2 regions of the Micromonospora jinlongensis genome follow, and region 2 is predicted to be linked to the other one. Evidence: riboswitches for the same ligand, from Rfam matches in the RefSeq annotation. Region 2 holds a riboswitch; the other holds the start of a gene.
What was found. Region 2 has a riboswitch for cobalamin ahead of HNR22_RS01535 (ribonucleoside-diphosphate reductase subunit alpha). Riboswitches for the same ligand answer to the same signal wherever they lie in the genome.

Region 1 (7,807 bases), 4.2 Mb from region 2:
GCTGCACATGGCCGGTGGCGCGATCTGGCTGGATCGGGACCTTTTCCGGCTGGGCGTCTGGATCAGCGTGATCAACCTGGCCGGTGTGTTTGCCGGGCCCGGCTGGCACGCGCTGGTCATTGCGGTGGCCGGCGGCGGCGGGATCCTGGTCGCTGGCGCGATCGCCCGACGGCGACAGCGACACCGCCGATGAGCGAGCTGGACCCGGTCATCCACGCGCAGGCCCGGCTGCGGGTGGTCGCCAGCCTCTCTGCTCTCGGCGACGGCGACCTGATCGCCTTCCCCCGGTTGCAGGAACTGCTCGCGATGACCGCCGGCAACCTCTCCGTGCACCTGCGCAAGCTCGAGGACGCCGGCTACGTGGAGATCAGCAAGACCCACCGTGGACGCACCCCGGCAACCCTGGTCCGGCTCAGCCGGCGGGGCCGGCTGGCGTTCGAGGAGTACACCGAAGCCATCCGCACCCTGCTCGACCCCACCCCGTCGAAGGAGCAGTCATGACCCTCGCCCGCGCCGACCAGGCCAGTCGCCGGTACGGCGACGTCCTCGCCCTCGACCGTGTCGACCTGGACGTCCGGGCCGGTGAGCTGGTCGGCCTGCTCGGGCCGAACGGCGCCGGCAAGAGCACACTGATGAACCTGCTGGTCGGCCTGCGCCGCCCCAGCTCGGGACGGGTCGAGCTGTTCGGCGGCGACCCCCGCGACCCGGCGAACCGGCGGCAGATCGGGGTCACCCCGCAGGAGACCGGCCTGCCGGGCACACTGCGCGTCCGTGAGGTCGTCGACTTCGTCTCCGCGCACTACCCGGACCCGGTGCCCCGCGGTGAACTGCTCGACCAGTTCGGCCTGGGCGACCTCGCCCGACGGCAGACCGGAGGCCTCTCCGGGGGCCAGCGCCGCCGGTTGGCGGTGGCTTTGGCATTCGTCGGCCGACCCCGACTGGTGCTGCTCGACGAACCGACCACCGGCCTGGACGTTGCCGCCCGGCACACCCTCTGGGAGGCGATCCGCGCGTTCCATGCCGACGGCGGCACCGTGCTGTTGAGCAGCCACTACCTGGAGGAGGTGGAGGCGCTGGCGCACCGGGTGGTGGTGATCGGGCAGGGCCGGGTGCTCGCCGACGACACCGTGGACGCCGTGCGCGGCATCGTCGGCGTACGCCGGGTCAGCCTGGTCGCCGACCACCTGCCCGACCTGCCCGGCATCGTGCGCACCGAACGCATCGACGGCCGGCTGCACCTGCTCACCACCGACGCCGACGAACTGGTCCGAGCGCTGGTCACGGCCGGAACGGCCTTCACCGACCTGGAGGTACGACCGACCTCGCTGGAGGAGGCGTTCCTCGCCATCACCAGCGGGGGCGCGCCCGCCGGGGACCAGCCGGCCACCGAAGGCCGAGCCGCCACCGCCGCTGCCGGCGGCCAACCCACCACAGTCTGAGGAGGCCACCGTGCAGCTCGCCCTGGTTCACGCCCGCTACCAACTACTGGAGATCATCCGGATCCCGGTGGCCGTCGTCGGCAGCGCCTTCTTCCCGGCCGCCGCCATGATCTTCTTCGTGGTGCCGTTCGCCGGCGAGGACTCGGCCGGTGCCACCTACGCCACCGCGTCGATGGTCACCTTCTCGGTGATGAGCGCCAACATCTTCCAGTACGGCGTCGGCGTCGCCGAGGACCGCGACCATCCCTGGGACCCGTACACGCGAACCTTGCCGGCCGGGCCCGCGCCCCGGTTCGCGGGCCGGGTGCTGGCCGGCCTGGCACTGACGTACCTCTCGCTGATCCCGGTCGTGGTGATCGGCGCGACGCTGACCGCGGCCCAGATCACCCTGCCGGCCCTACTGCTGACCATCGGCACCGTGGCCGTCGTCTCGGTGCCGTTCACGCTGATGGGCCTCGCGATCGGCTACTCGCTGCCCAGCAAGGCGGCGATCGTCGTGGCGCAGGTCGTCTTCCTGCCGCTCGCATTCGGTGGCGGCCTGCTCTCCGCGCCCGGTGACGCACCGGGGTTCATCGAGACGATCGCGCCGTTCCTGCCCACCCGGGGCGCGGCCGAGCTGATGTGGTCGGCGGTCGGCAAATACCGCGTCGAGCCGCTGGCGATGATCATGCTCGGCGTCTGGGTGGTGCTGCTCGCGGCGCTCGCCGGCTGGGCGTACCGACGGGACGAGGGTCGCCGGTTCAGCTGACGATTCGTCCGTTTCCGCCCCGGGCCGCGGCGGGACGGTGCCAGGATTCCGGCAGGGGGTCGCCGTGACCACCCGGGCCGAGAGGGGTCTTGACGTGAGCACCGTCCCGCCGGGTACGCCCTGCTGGGCCGACCTGGCCACCCCGGACCTGACCGAGGCGCGGCGCTTCTACCCGGAGCTGTTCGGCTGGACCGGCCGGGTGACACCGGAGCCCGAGGCGGGCGGCTACACGGTCTTCCTGCTCGACGGCAAGCCGGTGGCCGGGGCCGGGCCACCGGCGATCCCGGACCAGGTGCCGATCTGGTCGACGTACCTGGCCACCGACGACGCGGAACTGGTCGCCGGCCGGGTCGAACGGGCCGGCGGGCAGGTCGTCGTGCCGCCGTTCGAGGTCTTCGACCGGGGCTGGATGGCGGTCTTCGCCGACCCGGCCGGCGCCACGTTCAGCGTCTGGCAGCCGCTGGCCATGGCCGGCGCCGAAGTGTTCAACGTGCCGGGCGCGATGAGCTGGAACGAACTGGTCACTCCCGACCCCGAGGGCGCGAAGGTCTTCTACGAGCTGGTCTTCGGCTGGCAGCCGGACGACCAGGCGGTGGGCCCCATGACGTACACCGGCTGGCGGCTCGGGACGCAGATCGTCGCCGGGATGATGCCGCCGCTGGCCGACGACTTCCCGGCCGACCTGCCCGCGTACTGGACGGTGTACTTCGCGGTGACCGACGCGGACGCCGCCGCGGCCCGCGCCGCCGAGCTGGGCGGAACGATCCTGGTCCCGCCCCGGGACATCCCGGCGGGCCGGTTCGCAGCCCTACGCGACCCCCAGGGTGCCCTCTTCTCCGTCATCGACCTCGGCCCCTGACCTGGACGACCTCGCGCGGGGGCGGACCGGGACCACCAGTGGGCCGTGGGTGCCGGGGACCACCCGGACGCTGGCCCGGTAGTGGGTCGCCAGCAGGTGCTCGGTCAGCACCTCGGACGGGGTTCCGGCGGCCACCACCTGACCGCTGGCGAGCATCACCATCCGGTCGGCGTACTCGCCGGCGAGGGAGAGGTCGTGCATCGTGGCGAGGACGGTCAGGCCGTGCTCGCGGCGCAACTGGTCGACCAGTTCCAGCACCTCCTGCTGGTGCCCGATGTCGAGTGCGCTGGTCGGCTCGTCGAGCAGCAGCAGCGTCGCGCCCTGGGCGAGCGCCCGGGCGAGGAACACCCGCTGTCGTTCGCCTCCGGAGAGGGTGGCCAGCTCACGGCGGTGGAAGCCGGTGAGGTCCAACCGGCCGAGCACCTCGTGCACGGCGTCGAGGTCGGCGGTCGACTCCCGCCCCAGTGTGGGGATGTACGGGGTGCGGCCGAGCAGCACGTAGTCCAGCACCGACATGCCGGGCGGCACCACCGGCGACTGTGCCACGGTGGCCACCACCCGGGCGCGGTCCCGGCGGCGCAGCGCGGTGCTCGCCGTACCGAACAGGGTGATCACCCCCGGCGCGGGCAGCAGGCCGCCGACGGCGCGCAACAGGGTGGACTTGCCGGCGCCGTTCGGGCCGATCACGGTGACCCACTCGCCGACGGCGACGGTGAGGTCGACGCCGGTCAGGATCGGTGTGCCGCCGAGGTCGACGTGCAGCCCGCGCACCTCGACGGCCGGCACACCGCCGTCGCCACCCACGGACGAAAGACTCCCGGACGGAAGACCCCCGGACGGAAGACCGCCGGACGGGCCGGCGGCGGGCTCGCGGCTCACGTGAGCACCCGTCGGGCGGTCCGCAGCACGATCACGAAGAACGGGCCGCCCAGCAGGGCGGTCACCACCCCGATCGGCACCTCGGACGGAGCGGCGACGGTGCGGGCCACCACGTCGGTCAGCGCCAGGAACGCACCGCCGAACAGCAGTGACAGCGGCAGGATCGCCCGGTAGCTCGACCCGGCGAGCAGCCGGACGGTGTGCGGCACGATGATGCCGACGAAGCCGATCAGGCCGGTCGCGGAGACCGCCGCGGCGGTGCCCAGGGAGGCTGCGGCGATCAACAGGTAGCGGGTGCGTTGCGGGTGCAGGCCCAGACTTCTCGCCTCGTCGTCACCGACCGCGAGGACGTCCAGCTCGCGGCGGTGCAGCAGCACCACCACCGTGGTCAGAGCGGCGTACGGCAGCACCAGCAGCACGTCGTGCCAGCCGGCGGTGGCCAGCCGGCCGAGCAGCCAGGAGTAGACCGGTTGGATGCTGTCGGAGTGTCGTTGCAGCAGGTACGTCTGCCCGGCGGAGAGGAACGCGGAGACCGCCACTCCGGCCAGGATCAGCATCGCCGGTGAGCCGCCGCGCCCGCCGGCCGCGCCGAGCACGTAGGTCATCGTGACGGCGAGCAGTGAACCGGCGAACGCGGCCAACGGGATGGTCATCGGCAGCCCGGAGATCGCACCTTGCCGGCCGGCACCGCCGAGGGCGATCGCCGCGGTGACCGCGAGGCCGGCGCCAGCGGCCACGCCCAGGAGGTACGGGTCGGCGAGCGGGTTGCGGAACACGCCCTGGTAGCAGCCACCGGCGAGGGCGAGCAGCCCGCCGACCAGCAGGCCCAGCACCACTCGGGGCAACCGCAGCTCGGTGACGATCGCGATCTCTCGCTCGGAGAGGCCGCTGTCGAGGTGCACCCCCGGGATCAGGTTGAGCAGCTCGGCCGCGACGCTGCCGGCGGGCAGGCTGACCGGGCCGAGCGACACCCCGGCGACGAGCGCGACGAGCACCGCGAACACCCCGGCGACCAGCCATCGCTTGCGCAGCCCGGCGGGCCGGGCTGTTGACGGCAGCCCAGCGGGCCGCGACGCGGACGGCGGTCCGGCGGACCGGGCCGCGGGAAGCGGCCCGGTCACCGAGCCGTCTTTCGTTCGCGACTGCGGGGCTCGCAAACCCGGCTCACTCCTCGCTCACCGACGGACGACGGTCACGCGGGCACCCTGGCGACCGCGTCGATGATGACCCGGAGCAGGTCCACGACCCGCGGCCCCCAGCGGGAGGCGACGTCGTCGTCCAGTGCGATGACCTGGTTGTTCTTCACCGCGGTGAGCCCGGCCCAGCCGCTGCGCGCCTTGACCGAGTCGGCGTTCTGCTGGCAGCACTTGGAGTCGGCCAGGAAGACGAAGTCCGGGTTGGCCTTGACGATGAACTCCTGGGACAGCTGCGGGTAGCCGGCGTTCTTACCGTCCGCGTCGGCGGGGTCGGCGATGTTGGTCAGACCGACCTGGCTGTAGAGCGTGCCGATGAAGGTCTTGCTGGTCGCGCTGTACAGCTCGGGGCCCAGCTCGTGGTAGTAGGTGAGCTTCTCGGCGCGCTGCGGCAGGTCCTTGACCAGCTTGGCGATGTCGTCCTTCATCCGGCTGGCGACGTCGGTGGCCTGGTCGGCGTGCCCGGTCAGCGTGCCCAGTTCGGTGATCTGCCGGTACGTGTCGTCGAGCGTGGTGGCCGCCGGGGTCTGGTACACCGGGATCTTCAGCTTGCCGAGCTGCTCGACGATCTTGTTGCGGTCGTCGGAGAGCACCACCAGGTCGGGGTTCTTACCGGCGATCGCCTCGGCGTTCGGCTGGAAGGCGGAGAGGTCGCTCTTGGGAGCGTCGGCCGGGTAGTTGGACTGGTCGTCGACGGCGGTCACCTGCGGGCCGGCACCGATCGCGAAGAGCATCTCGGTGGCGGTCGGCGACAGCGCGACGATCTTCTCGGGGCGCTTGTCGAGGGTGAGCGTGCCGACCGTGACCGGGTACGCGGCGGCCGCGGTGCCGGTGGTCGGCTTGTCGTCGGCCTTCTCGGCGCAGGCGCCGAGGGCTAGCGCGGCGACCGCGAGGGTCGCGGCGAAGAGCCGAGGGGTACGTCTGAACATGGGGCCTCCTGTCGGTCGAGGAGTGTGGTGCTTCGCCGACAGGGACTTTCGTACGCCCGCCCACGAGGCGCCCTTCCTCGAGAGCGCGTATCGCGACCGATCCGCAGGCGACCTGGCTCGTCCCCACCGTCGGGTGGGGCATCACAGTTGCGGGACAGCGCCGGGTTTAGCACCGGCTTCGCTGCGGACTGGTCGGTAAGACGGTAGCGCACCGCCGGGACGTGCCGGATCGATCAAGGGGCGATCGGTGCCGGACGATCGGAACCGCGACACAGTAGGGATATGTCCCGTATCTGGAGGCTCGGGAGCGGGTGGTGGGGCCCCGCCGGGGCGGAGCGGGACCCCACCCGATCAGGAGGACGTGATGGTGACGTTGTCCACAGCCGCCTCGACCAGGCTGGCGCCGGAGGCATCCGCCGCCTCGACGAGGATGCGGACCGACTGCCCGGCGTACGGGGTGAGGTTGAGGTTGGCAACCGCCCAACTCCCGTTGCGGTTGGTCGCCGCGCCGGCCTGGGTGAGCAGCGCGGTGGTGCCGCCGTTGTGCACGACACTCACCCGCAGGTAGTCCGCCGACGAGGCGTTCGAGCCGTGCGCCAGATACCAGGCCAGCGAGAGATTCAGTGTGCCGGACGACGGCAGGGTCACCGCCGGGGACCGGGCACTGGTCACGCCGCCGTCGAGGTCGTAGTCACCCGCCGCCGAGCCGGCGAGCCGGCCGGTGACCAGGTCGTTGGATCCGGCGTACGGGGTGAGCTGCTTGGCGCCGGAGGACGTGGTCGCCTGGGCGGCGCCCCGCTCGAACGCGCCGACGGTGGCGGTGTCGGTGCCGGACGGGTTGATGGTCCAGCCGGTGGCGGTCTCGAAGGTGTCCGACCAGACCGTGGTGCCGCCACCACCGCTGCCGCAGTACTGCGCCTGCTTGCCGATGGCCCGGTACGGGCAGTCGGCGTACTCGCTGAGCAGCAGCACGGCCTCGCGGTTGCGGCTGGTCTGCGCGGGGATCACCTCGTCGGGCGGGTAGAAGCCGCCGCCGCCGGACGAGCCCGGGTACATCTCGAAGGTGTACGCCCAGATGTTGTGGGTGGCCCACATCCAGTCCAGGCTGTCCCCGTCGGTGATGTAGAGGTCGCTGGACTGTTCCGGGGTGTAGTTGTTGGTCGCCGCCATCTGCTGGCCGATGGTGGCGAAGGTGTTGTACTGGTCCGCGTTCATGCCCGTCGCGGTGTTCGCCGTCGTGTAGCCGTACGGCCAGAGCACCAGCTGCGAATACGTGTGGAAGTCGATGTTGGCCTTGATCTGCTGCACGCCACCGACCACCCGACCGTTGACGAAGTTGCGCAACGCCTGCGTTTCCGGGGCGGAGAACGCCGACGGCCCCCGGTAGGTCTCCGACGAGGTGGAGCCGGACGAGCCGCCGCAGCAACCCCAGTTGTAGCCCCAGTTGCGGTTCAGGTCGGTGCCGACGTTGGACGAACCACTGTTGGGCTGCCGGTTCTTGCGCCAGGACCGGTACGACCCGGTGGCGATGTCGTACTCGCTGCCGTCCGGGTTGACCGTCGGCACGATCCAGATCTCCCGACCGTTGACGATGTTGGTGATCCGGGAGTCGGAGCCGTAGCTGTCGGTGAACAGGTTGAGCAGGTAGATCGCCATCTCGACGGTCAGGTGCTCACGGGCGTGCTGTTGGGAGTTGAACAGGATCTCGGGTTCGTTCTCGTCGGTGCCGACGTTGTCGGAGATCTTCACCGCCATAAGGT
Region 2 (7,807 bases):
GGCGCGGTGGGCCCGGCCAGAGCGGGGAAGATTGCCTGCCCAACACACCCAACCCCGGTGTCGGCGAGCCGCCGACACCGGGGTTCCGGTCAAGCCGTGAGGGACGTGGCCACGCCCGTGGTCAGCCAGTTCAGGCTGCGCTGGACCGGCTCCGGCGCGACGGCGAATGCGGCCTCGATCGCCGACCGGTCCTCGGTGAAATGACCCCAGCCCTCATAGTGCACCGGCACCACCGTGTGCGCCCCAACGAGAGTGCACAGCTCGACACCGTCGGTGGCTGTCATCGTGTAGCGCAGCGGACCTGTCAGGCCGAACCGCACCGCGCCCAGGTGCAGCAGCGTGGTGCCGATGGTGAACCGTTCGGCCACCTGCCGTACCCCCCGGTACAGGACCGTGTCGCCGGTGATCCACAGGGCGCCGTGCCGCTGTCCCTGCCAGCGCAGCACGAAACCGGTCACCTCTCCGGCCACCGGTCGGCTCAGCGGGGGTCCGTGCCGGCACGGGGTCGCGGTCACCTCGATGGCTGGCCGGCCGGGCGCGGTCAACTCGGTGCTGCGCCAGGGCCGGAGCCCGGTGGCCGGCGGGCCGACCCGGCGGGCGCCGCTGACGGTGGTGACGACCCGACCGGCGGACGGCAGCAGCGCGCGGCCGCTGTCGTCGAGGTTGTCGGCGTGGTGGTCGTGCGTCAGCAGCACCACGTCGATGTGGCCGAGTGACTCCGCCGGCAGTGCCGGGCCGGTCAGCTTGCGCGACGCGGTGCCCCACCCGAACTTGTACGTCCGGCCCGGAGCGTCGAATGTCGGGTCGGTGAGGATGCGCCAGCCGTCCACCTCGACCAGCATGGTCGGCCCGCCGATGTGGGTGATCCGCAGGTCGCTCACCGTGCGTGCCGCAAGGCCCAGTCGAGGACCTCGTCGGCGATCTCCTGCCAACCCTTCTGGGCCGGTAGGAGATGCGCGTAGCCGTCGTACTCCCGGCGTTCGGTGATGGTGTTCGACTTGTAGTGCTTGGCGTTCGACTCCTGGATCGCCGGCGGCATGATGTGGTCCTCGGAGCCGGAGACGAACAGCAGCGGCGCCCGGTTGTCATTGTGGTAGTCGACCCAGGTGTCCTGGTGCCCAGGCTGGAAGTTCGCCAGCACGCTGCCCCAGAGGATGCCGCCGTTGGCCGGGATGGCATAGCGCTGCCACAGCGCCCGGCCCTCCTCCTCGGTGAACGTGTTGGTGAAGGCGTACTGCCACTCCTCGAACGTCAGCGGCACCACCCTGTGCCGATTCGCCGGGTTCTTCAGCACCGGGAACGTCGACTTCACCTGCGACAGTGGCACCACCCGCACGCCCTCGGTCGGCGCTGAGTTCATCGCGACGCCGGCCGCGCCGAAGCCGTGGTCGAGCAGGATCTGCGTGAACGCGCCACCGGCCGAGTGCCCGATGATGATCGGCGGTGAGTTCAGCCCACGGAGCACACTCTCGTAGTGGCCGATGATCTGCGGCACCGTGGAGTGCAGGATCGGTGTGGGATCGGTGTTCAGGGCCTCCACCTCGACCTCGTAACCGGGGTAGGCGGGCGCGATGACCCGGAAGCCCTTGCTCTCGTAGTGGGTGATCCAGTTCTCCCAGCTGCGTGGGGTGACCCAGAATCCGTGGACGAGCATGATCGTGTCGGGTGCCATGTCAGGCGTCCTTCCAGAAAGAATGTCGAGCAGGTCGCGGCCGAGTTGGTCCCTGTGCGTGTCGGTGGGCCGTGCGGCGCCCCGGGGTAAACCAGCAGACGGGCGTTCTTGATGCGGGCGGCGGATGCCTGCCCGCCCACCGCGAAGGGGACGACCTGGTCGTCGTCGCCTCCCTCACCTTCGCCCCGGACGGTGCGAATCTAACCTCGGCGCTTCGATTTCTGACCGGCTCTGTGTGCACGAACGTTGTCCACAGCGCACGATCAGGACGGCGGCGTCTCCTCGCACGAGCGGCGCCACTGAGCGGGTGAGAAGCCGTAGCGGGCCTTGAACCGTCGGGTGAAGTGCGTCGAGTCCCGGAAGCCCCAACGGCGTGCGATCACGGCGACCGGCAGATGCCGCTTGTCTGGCCGACGCAGATCGTGCCACACGCTCTGGAGCCGTTCGCTGATGATCCACTGCTCGAGACTGATGTCGGCGTCCGCGCAGACCTTGTAGAGGTGTCGCAGGGAGATGTTGTGTGCCGCGGCGATGCGGCCGGGCGTGAGGTCGGGGTCGGCCAGGTGATGGCGGACGTACGTGCGGACGCGGGTGAGGATGGTCTCGGCGAGCACCTGCCTCGCGAGCCGTTCCGTGCGGTCGGCGGATGCCAGCAGCGCCCGGGTCAACTCGATGCTGGTGGTGGTGACGATCGCCGCCGTCGGGTCGGCCGTGATCCGCGCCGGATTCCTGGTGAGGTTCGTGATGTGGTCGGTGACCATGCGGTACAGCGGGCTGGCTCGCAGTCGGTGGATGGCGTGCCGGATGACGTCGATCGGCAGTCCGAGCTGGTCACTGGGAATCTGGATGCAGCCGGCCGCTCCGTCGCCGGACCAGGAGTAGTCGTACGGCGCTGACAGGTCGACGGCGAGGAGCTCGCCCGGCGGAACCACCTGTAGGTGCTTGTGCTGATCGAGGTGGCCGTGGGCGCGTTGCTGCACGGACAGGGCGACGACCGGCATCGCGTCCTGTCTGGCGAGTTTGGCCGTACGCAGCAGGCGGATGCCGGAGGAACGGCTGATGAAGATGTTGCTGTTGCCGAGGTCCCACAGTTCCATCCGGCAGAAGATGTCGCCGTCGGGATCCTCATGGATGACGTGACAGGGCGCCGACGCGTGCAGCATCGCCGTCCTGATGGCCTCGATACGATCCGGAAGCGGTATGACGGCGGTGTCGAGAACGTACGGCATGATTCCGCTTCCACTGTCGGAGCGCCTGAGTCCCCGAGGATAGGCGGAGCAGGGTCGAGCACGGTACCCCCCGAGTCGTCTCCCCGAGGCGCGCCCGAGTGCGGTCACCCCGGTGCCTGGCTGACGGGCGCAACCACGAATCCGCCGCTGAACGGCGTGCCGACACCCGGCCGTGACGGTCGTCACCGGACCGCCGCCGACACGCCCGGGGTCGACATGTGGGGTGTGACAACGCCTGCATCCCTATATATGGTGTCGAGCGCAGCTGGTTCGACCGCTCATCCGGTGTGGTCGAGGCAAGAGGGAACCCGGTGGAAATCCGGGACTGTCCCGCAGCGGTGAGTGGGAACGACCGCCGTCATCAGCACTGGGCCACCAAGCGGCCTGGGAAGCGACGGCCAGTAGGAGACCGGCCAGCCCGGTCGTGCCCACGAGTCCGAAGACCTGCCAGCGCGCCGCGTACCCGCACCCGGGTGGGCGGCGGTCCGAGGCCGCGTGGGACGGCTGACGCCACCTGACCCACGCCGTGCCGGCGTGGCGTCCGTCGGTGTCTGTCTCCTCGCGTCCGGACCACCAGGTCTCGAACTCCGAGGAGCGAGTGGTGACAGTCACCGAGGCAGTCCCGGTCAGCGGCGACGCGACAGTGCGCCGGACGCCGATGCAGGTCCGCAAGCGCGACGGCGCCACCGAACCCGTGGACGTGAACAAGATCGTCCGGGCGGTCGAGCGGTGGGCCGACGACCTGACCGACGTCGACCCGATGCGCGTCGCCACCCGCACCATCAGCGGCCTGTACGACGGCGCGACGACGGCCGAGCTGGACCGGTTGTCCATCCAGACCGCGGCCGAGATGATCGGCGAGGAGCCGCAGTACTCGCGCCTCGCCGCCCGGCTGCTGGCCGGTTACGTCGACAAGGAGGTGCGTCGGCAGGGAATCACCTCGTTCAGCGCGGCGATCCGGGTCGGCCACGCCGAGGGCCTGATCGGAGACGACACCGCCGCGTTCGTCGCCGCACACGCCGCGATGCTCGACGCCGCCGTCGATCCGGACGGCGACCGGCGATTCGAGTACTTCGGCCTGCGTACGGTGGCCGACCGGTACCTGCTGCGCCACCCCACCAGCAGGCTGGTGCTGGAGACCCCGCAGTACTGGCTGCTGCGGGTGGCCTGTGGTCTGTCCACCACGCCCGACGAGGCGACCGGGTTCTACCGGCTGATGTCCAGCCTGGCCTACCTGCCCAGCTCGCCGACCCTGTTCAACTCCGGCACCCGGCACACCCAGATGTCCTCCTGCTATCTGGTCGACTCCCCGCTCGACGAGCTGGACTCGATCTACCAGCGGTACGCCCAGGTCGCGAACCTGTCCAAGTTCGCCGGTGGCATCGGTATCGCGTACTCCCGGGTGCGGTCCCGGGGCGCGCTGATCCGCGGTACCAACGGGCAGTCCAACGGGATCGTGCCGTGGCTGCGCACGCTGGACGCGAGCGTCGCCGCGGTCAACCAGGGTGGCCGGCGCAAGGGCGCGGCCTGCGTCTACCTGGAGCCGTGGCACCCGGACATCGAGGAGTTCCTGCAACTGCGCGACAACACCGGCGAGGACGCCCGACGTACCCACAACCTCAACCTGGCCAACTGGATCCCGGACGAGTTCATGCGCCGGGTCGAGGCCGACGAGCTGTGGTCGCTGTTCGACCCGCACGAGGTGCCCGAGCTGCCCGACCTGTGGGGGGAGCGGTTCGACGCCGCGTACCGCGAGGCCGAGGCGCAGGGCCGGTACGTGCGGCAGGTCCCGGCGCGGGAGCTGTACGGGAAGATGATGCGGACCCTGGCCCAGACCGGCAACGGGTGGATGACCTTCAAGGACGCCGCCAACCGGTTGTGCAACCAGACCGCCGAGCCGGGCAACGTGGTGCACCTGTCCAACCTCTGCACCGAGATCGTGGAGGTGTCCAGCGACGTCGAGACGGCCGTGTGCAACCTCGGTTCGGTGAACCTCGCCGCCCACCTCACCGACGGTGGCATCGACTGGGAGCGGCTGCGCGCCACGGTCCGTACCGCGGTGACGTTCCTGGACCGGGTCATCGACATCAACTACTACCCGACCTCGCAGGCGGCGGCGAGCAACCCCCGCTGGCGGCCGGTCGGGCTCGGGCTGATGGGCCTCCAGGACGTCTTCTTCGCGCTGCGGCTGCCCTTCGACTCGCCGGCCGCGCGGGAGCTGTCCACCCGGATCAGCGAGGAGCTGTACCTGACCGCGCTGGAGACCTCCGCCGACCTGGCCCGCGACTTCGGCGCGCATCCGGCGTATCCGCAGACCCGGGCCGCGCGGGGCCAGCTCCAGCCCGACCTGTGGGGCGTCGAGGGTACGCAGACCGCACGGTGGGACGCGCTGCGCGAGCGGGTCGAGGCGTACGGGCTGCGCAACTCGTTGCTGGTGGCGGTAGCCCCGACCGCGACCATCGCCTCGATCGCCGGGTGCTACGAGTGCATCGAGCCGCAGGTGTCCAACCTGTTCAAGCGCGAGACCCTGTCGGGGGAGTTCCTCCAGGTCAACACCGCTCTGGTACGCGAGCTGAAGGCCCGTGGTCTGTGGACCGACCGGATCCGGTCGGCCATCAAGCGGGCCGAGGGGTCCGTGCAGGACATCGCCGAGCTGCCGGCCGGCGTACGGGAGTTGTTCCGCACCGCGTGGGAGCTGCCGCAGCGCGCCCTGATCGACCTGGCCGCGGCCCGTGCCCCGTTCATCGACCAGTCCCAGTCGCTGAACCTGTTCCTGGCCGCACCGACCATCGGCAAGCTGTCCTCGATGTACCTGTACGCCTGGAAGGCCGGGCTGAAGACCACCTACTACCTGCGCTCCCGCCCAGCAACGCGGATCCAGCAGGCCACCGTCAGCGCCGTCGCGCCCGTCGCCGTCGTCGCCCCGGTGGTGGCCGACGCGGAGGCGCTGGCCTGCTCGTTGGAGAACCCCGAGTCGTGCGAGGCCTGCCAGTGACCGCCGACACCGCCACCGCCGCTACCGCCGACACCGCCGAAACGAGGACCACGCACATGCTGCTCGACCCCGGGATGGACCTCACCCTCCGCCCGATGCGCTACCCGCACTTCTTCGACCGGTTCCGCGACGCCATCCGTAACACCTGGACGGTCGAGGAGGTGGATCTGCACGCCGACCTCGCCGACCTGGACAAGCTGTCGCCGGCCGAGCGGCACCTGGTCAGCCGTCTGGTGGCGTTCTTCGCCACCGGCGACACGATCGTCGCGAACAACCTGGTGCTCAACCTGTACCAGCACGTCAACAGCCCCGAGGGCCGCCTCTACCTGTCCCGGCAGCTGTTCGAGGAGGCCGTGCACGTCCAGTTCTACCTCAACCTGCTCGACACGTACGTGCCCGATGAGACCGAGCGCTTCGAGGCCTTCGCCGCCATCGAGAACATCCCCTCGATCCGTCGCAAGGCCGAGTTCTGTTTCCGCTGGATCGACTCCCTGAACGACCTGCGGGAGCTGCGGTCCCGGGAGGACCGACGGACGTTCCTGCTCAACCTGATCTGCTTCGCCGCCTGCATCGAGGGGCTGTTCTTCTACGGCGCGTTCGCGTACGTCTACTTCCTGCGCTCCCGTGGGCTGCTGCACGGCCTGGCCTCCGGCACCAACTGGGTGTTCCGGGACGAGTCGATGCACATGGCGTTCGCGTTCGACGTGGTCGACACCGTCCGCGCCGAGGAGCCGGACCTGTTCGACGACGACCTCGCCGACCAGGTTCGGCGGATGCTCACCGAGGCCGTCGAGTGTGAGGTGCAGTTCGCCGAGGACCTGTTGGGCCACGGTGTGCCCGGCCTGATCCTGGAAGACATGCGGGAGTACCTCCAGCACGTCGCGGACCGTCGCCTCGCCCAGCTCGGCATCGCCCCGCACTACGGGTCAACCAACCCGTTCGCCTTCATGGAGTTGCAGGACGTGCAGGAGCTGTCCAACTTCTTCGAGCGGCGCGTCTCGGCGTACCAGGTCGGGGTGAGCGGCACCGTCGCCTTTGACGACGACTTTTAGGGCCTGTGTCGAAGTCCTCGGTCGAGCCGAGGACTTCGACACAGGCCCTAGGCGGCAACCGATCCGGGGGCCTGGCGTCGCTTGGTGAGCCACCGCATCACGTGCAGGGGGTGCGACGCCGGGTCCGGAATCGGGTGGAAGACGTGTTCGACCTCGCCGTCGGCGATGATCAGCGTCAACCGCTCGTAGAGCGTCATGTCACCGGCGGCGCGGGTCGGCAGACGCAGCGCGTCGGCCAGCGTCAGCCTCGGGTCGGGGATCAGCGGGTAGGGCAACCGCAGCCGGTGCGCGAGTTCCCGCTGGTATCCGGTCGACTGCGCGGACAGGCCGTACACCCGGGCGGCGCCGGCCGCACGGAGTTCCGCGTGGTGGTCGCGGAACCAGGCGGCCTGCTCGGTGCTGCCCCGGGCGCCATGGACCTCCAGCAGCCCGTTGGGCAGGTCGACGCCCGGCCGCCCGGTCAGTGGGTACACGAAGATGACGGTGCGCCCGTCGCCGAGCGCACCCAGATCGACCGGGCGGCCGTCGGTGCCGTAGAAGGACAGGGATGGCAGGCTGGTGCCGACCAGCGCGGCGGGGTCGGTGCCGGCCGCCGCGCTGCCGGGCACGACCTGGGACGCGGCTGCGTCGAGGCGGGCGTCCAGCGCGTCCCGCTGGGCGGTCAGTTTGCCGATCCGCTCCTGCAGGCCGGTGATGCTGCTGCGGTACGTGGCCACCGCCGCCGCGCACACGTCGGCGTCGTCGGCTCCACCGGCGATCGACTCGACGAACGGGCGGGTCTCCTCGACGGTGAGGCCGAGCGCCATCAACTCGCGGATCTGTGCCACCAGCCGCACCGCGATCGCGTCGTACTCCCGGT

Region 1: it holds a riboswitch for cobalamin, as region 2 does, so the genes downstream of both, HNR22_RS20830 (ABC transporter substrate-binding protein) here and HNR22_RS01535 (ribonucleoside-diphosphate reductase subunit alpha) in region 2, are expected to answer to the same signal.

What each region holds. Positions count from the first base shown of each region.
Region 1 covers NZ_JACCHK010000001.1:4,664,738-4,672,544, reverse strand. The annotation lists gene HNR22_RS20865 (transporter) at 1-193, shown strand, start outside; gene HNR22_RS20860 (transcriptional regulator) at 190-501, shown strand; gene HNR22_RS20855 (ABC transporter ATP-binding protein) at 498-1,439, shown strand; gene HNR22_RS20850 (ABC transporter permease) at 1,450-2,187, shown strand; gene HNR22_RS20845 (VOC family protein) at 2,282-3,046, shown strand; gene HNR22_RS20840 (ABC transporter ATP-binding protein) at 2,996-3,850, opposite strand; gene HNR22_RS20835 (FecCD family ABC transporter permease) at 3,922-4,983, opposite strand; gene HNR22_RS20830 (ABC transporter substrate-binding protein) at 5,118-6,047, opposite strand; cobalamin riboswitch at 6,133-6,255, opposite strand; gene HNR22_RS20825 (M14 family metallopeptidase) at 6,399-7,807, opposite strand, start outside.
Region 2 covers NZ_JACCHK010000001.1:479,655-487,461, forward strand. The annotation lists gene HNR22_RS01520 (MBL fold metallo-hydrolase) at 90-881, opposite strand; gene HNR22_RS01525 (alpha/beta hydrolase) at 878-1,672, opposite strand; gene HNR22_RS01530 (helix-turn-helix domain-containing protein) at 1,936-2,901, opposite strand; cobalamin riboswitch at 3,151-3,367, shown strand; gene HNR22_RS01535 (ribonucleoside-diphosphate reductase subunit alpha) at 3,560-5,896, shown strand; gene HNR22_RS01540 (ribonucleotide-diphosphate reductase subunit beta) at 5,953-6,948, shown strand; gene HNR22_RS01545 (MerR family transcriptional regulator) at 6,996-7,807, opposite strand, start outside.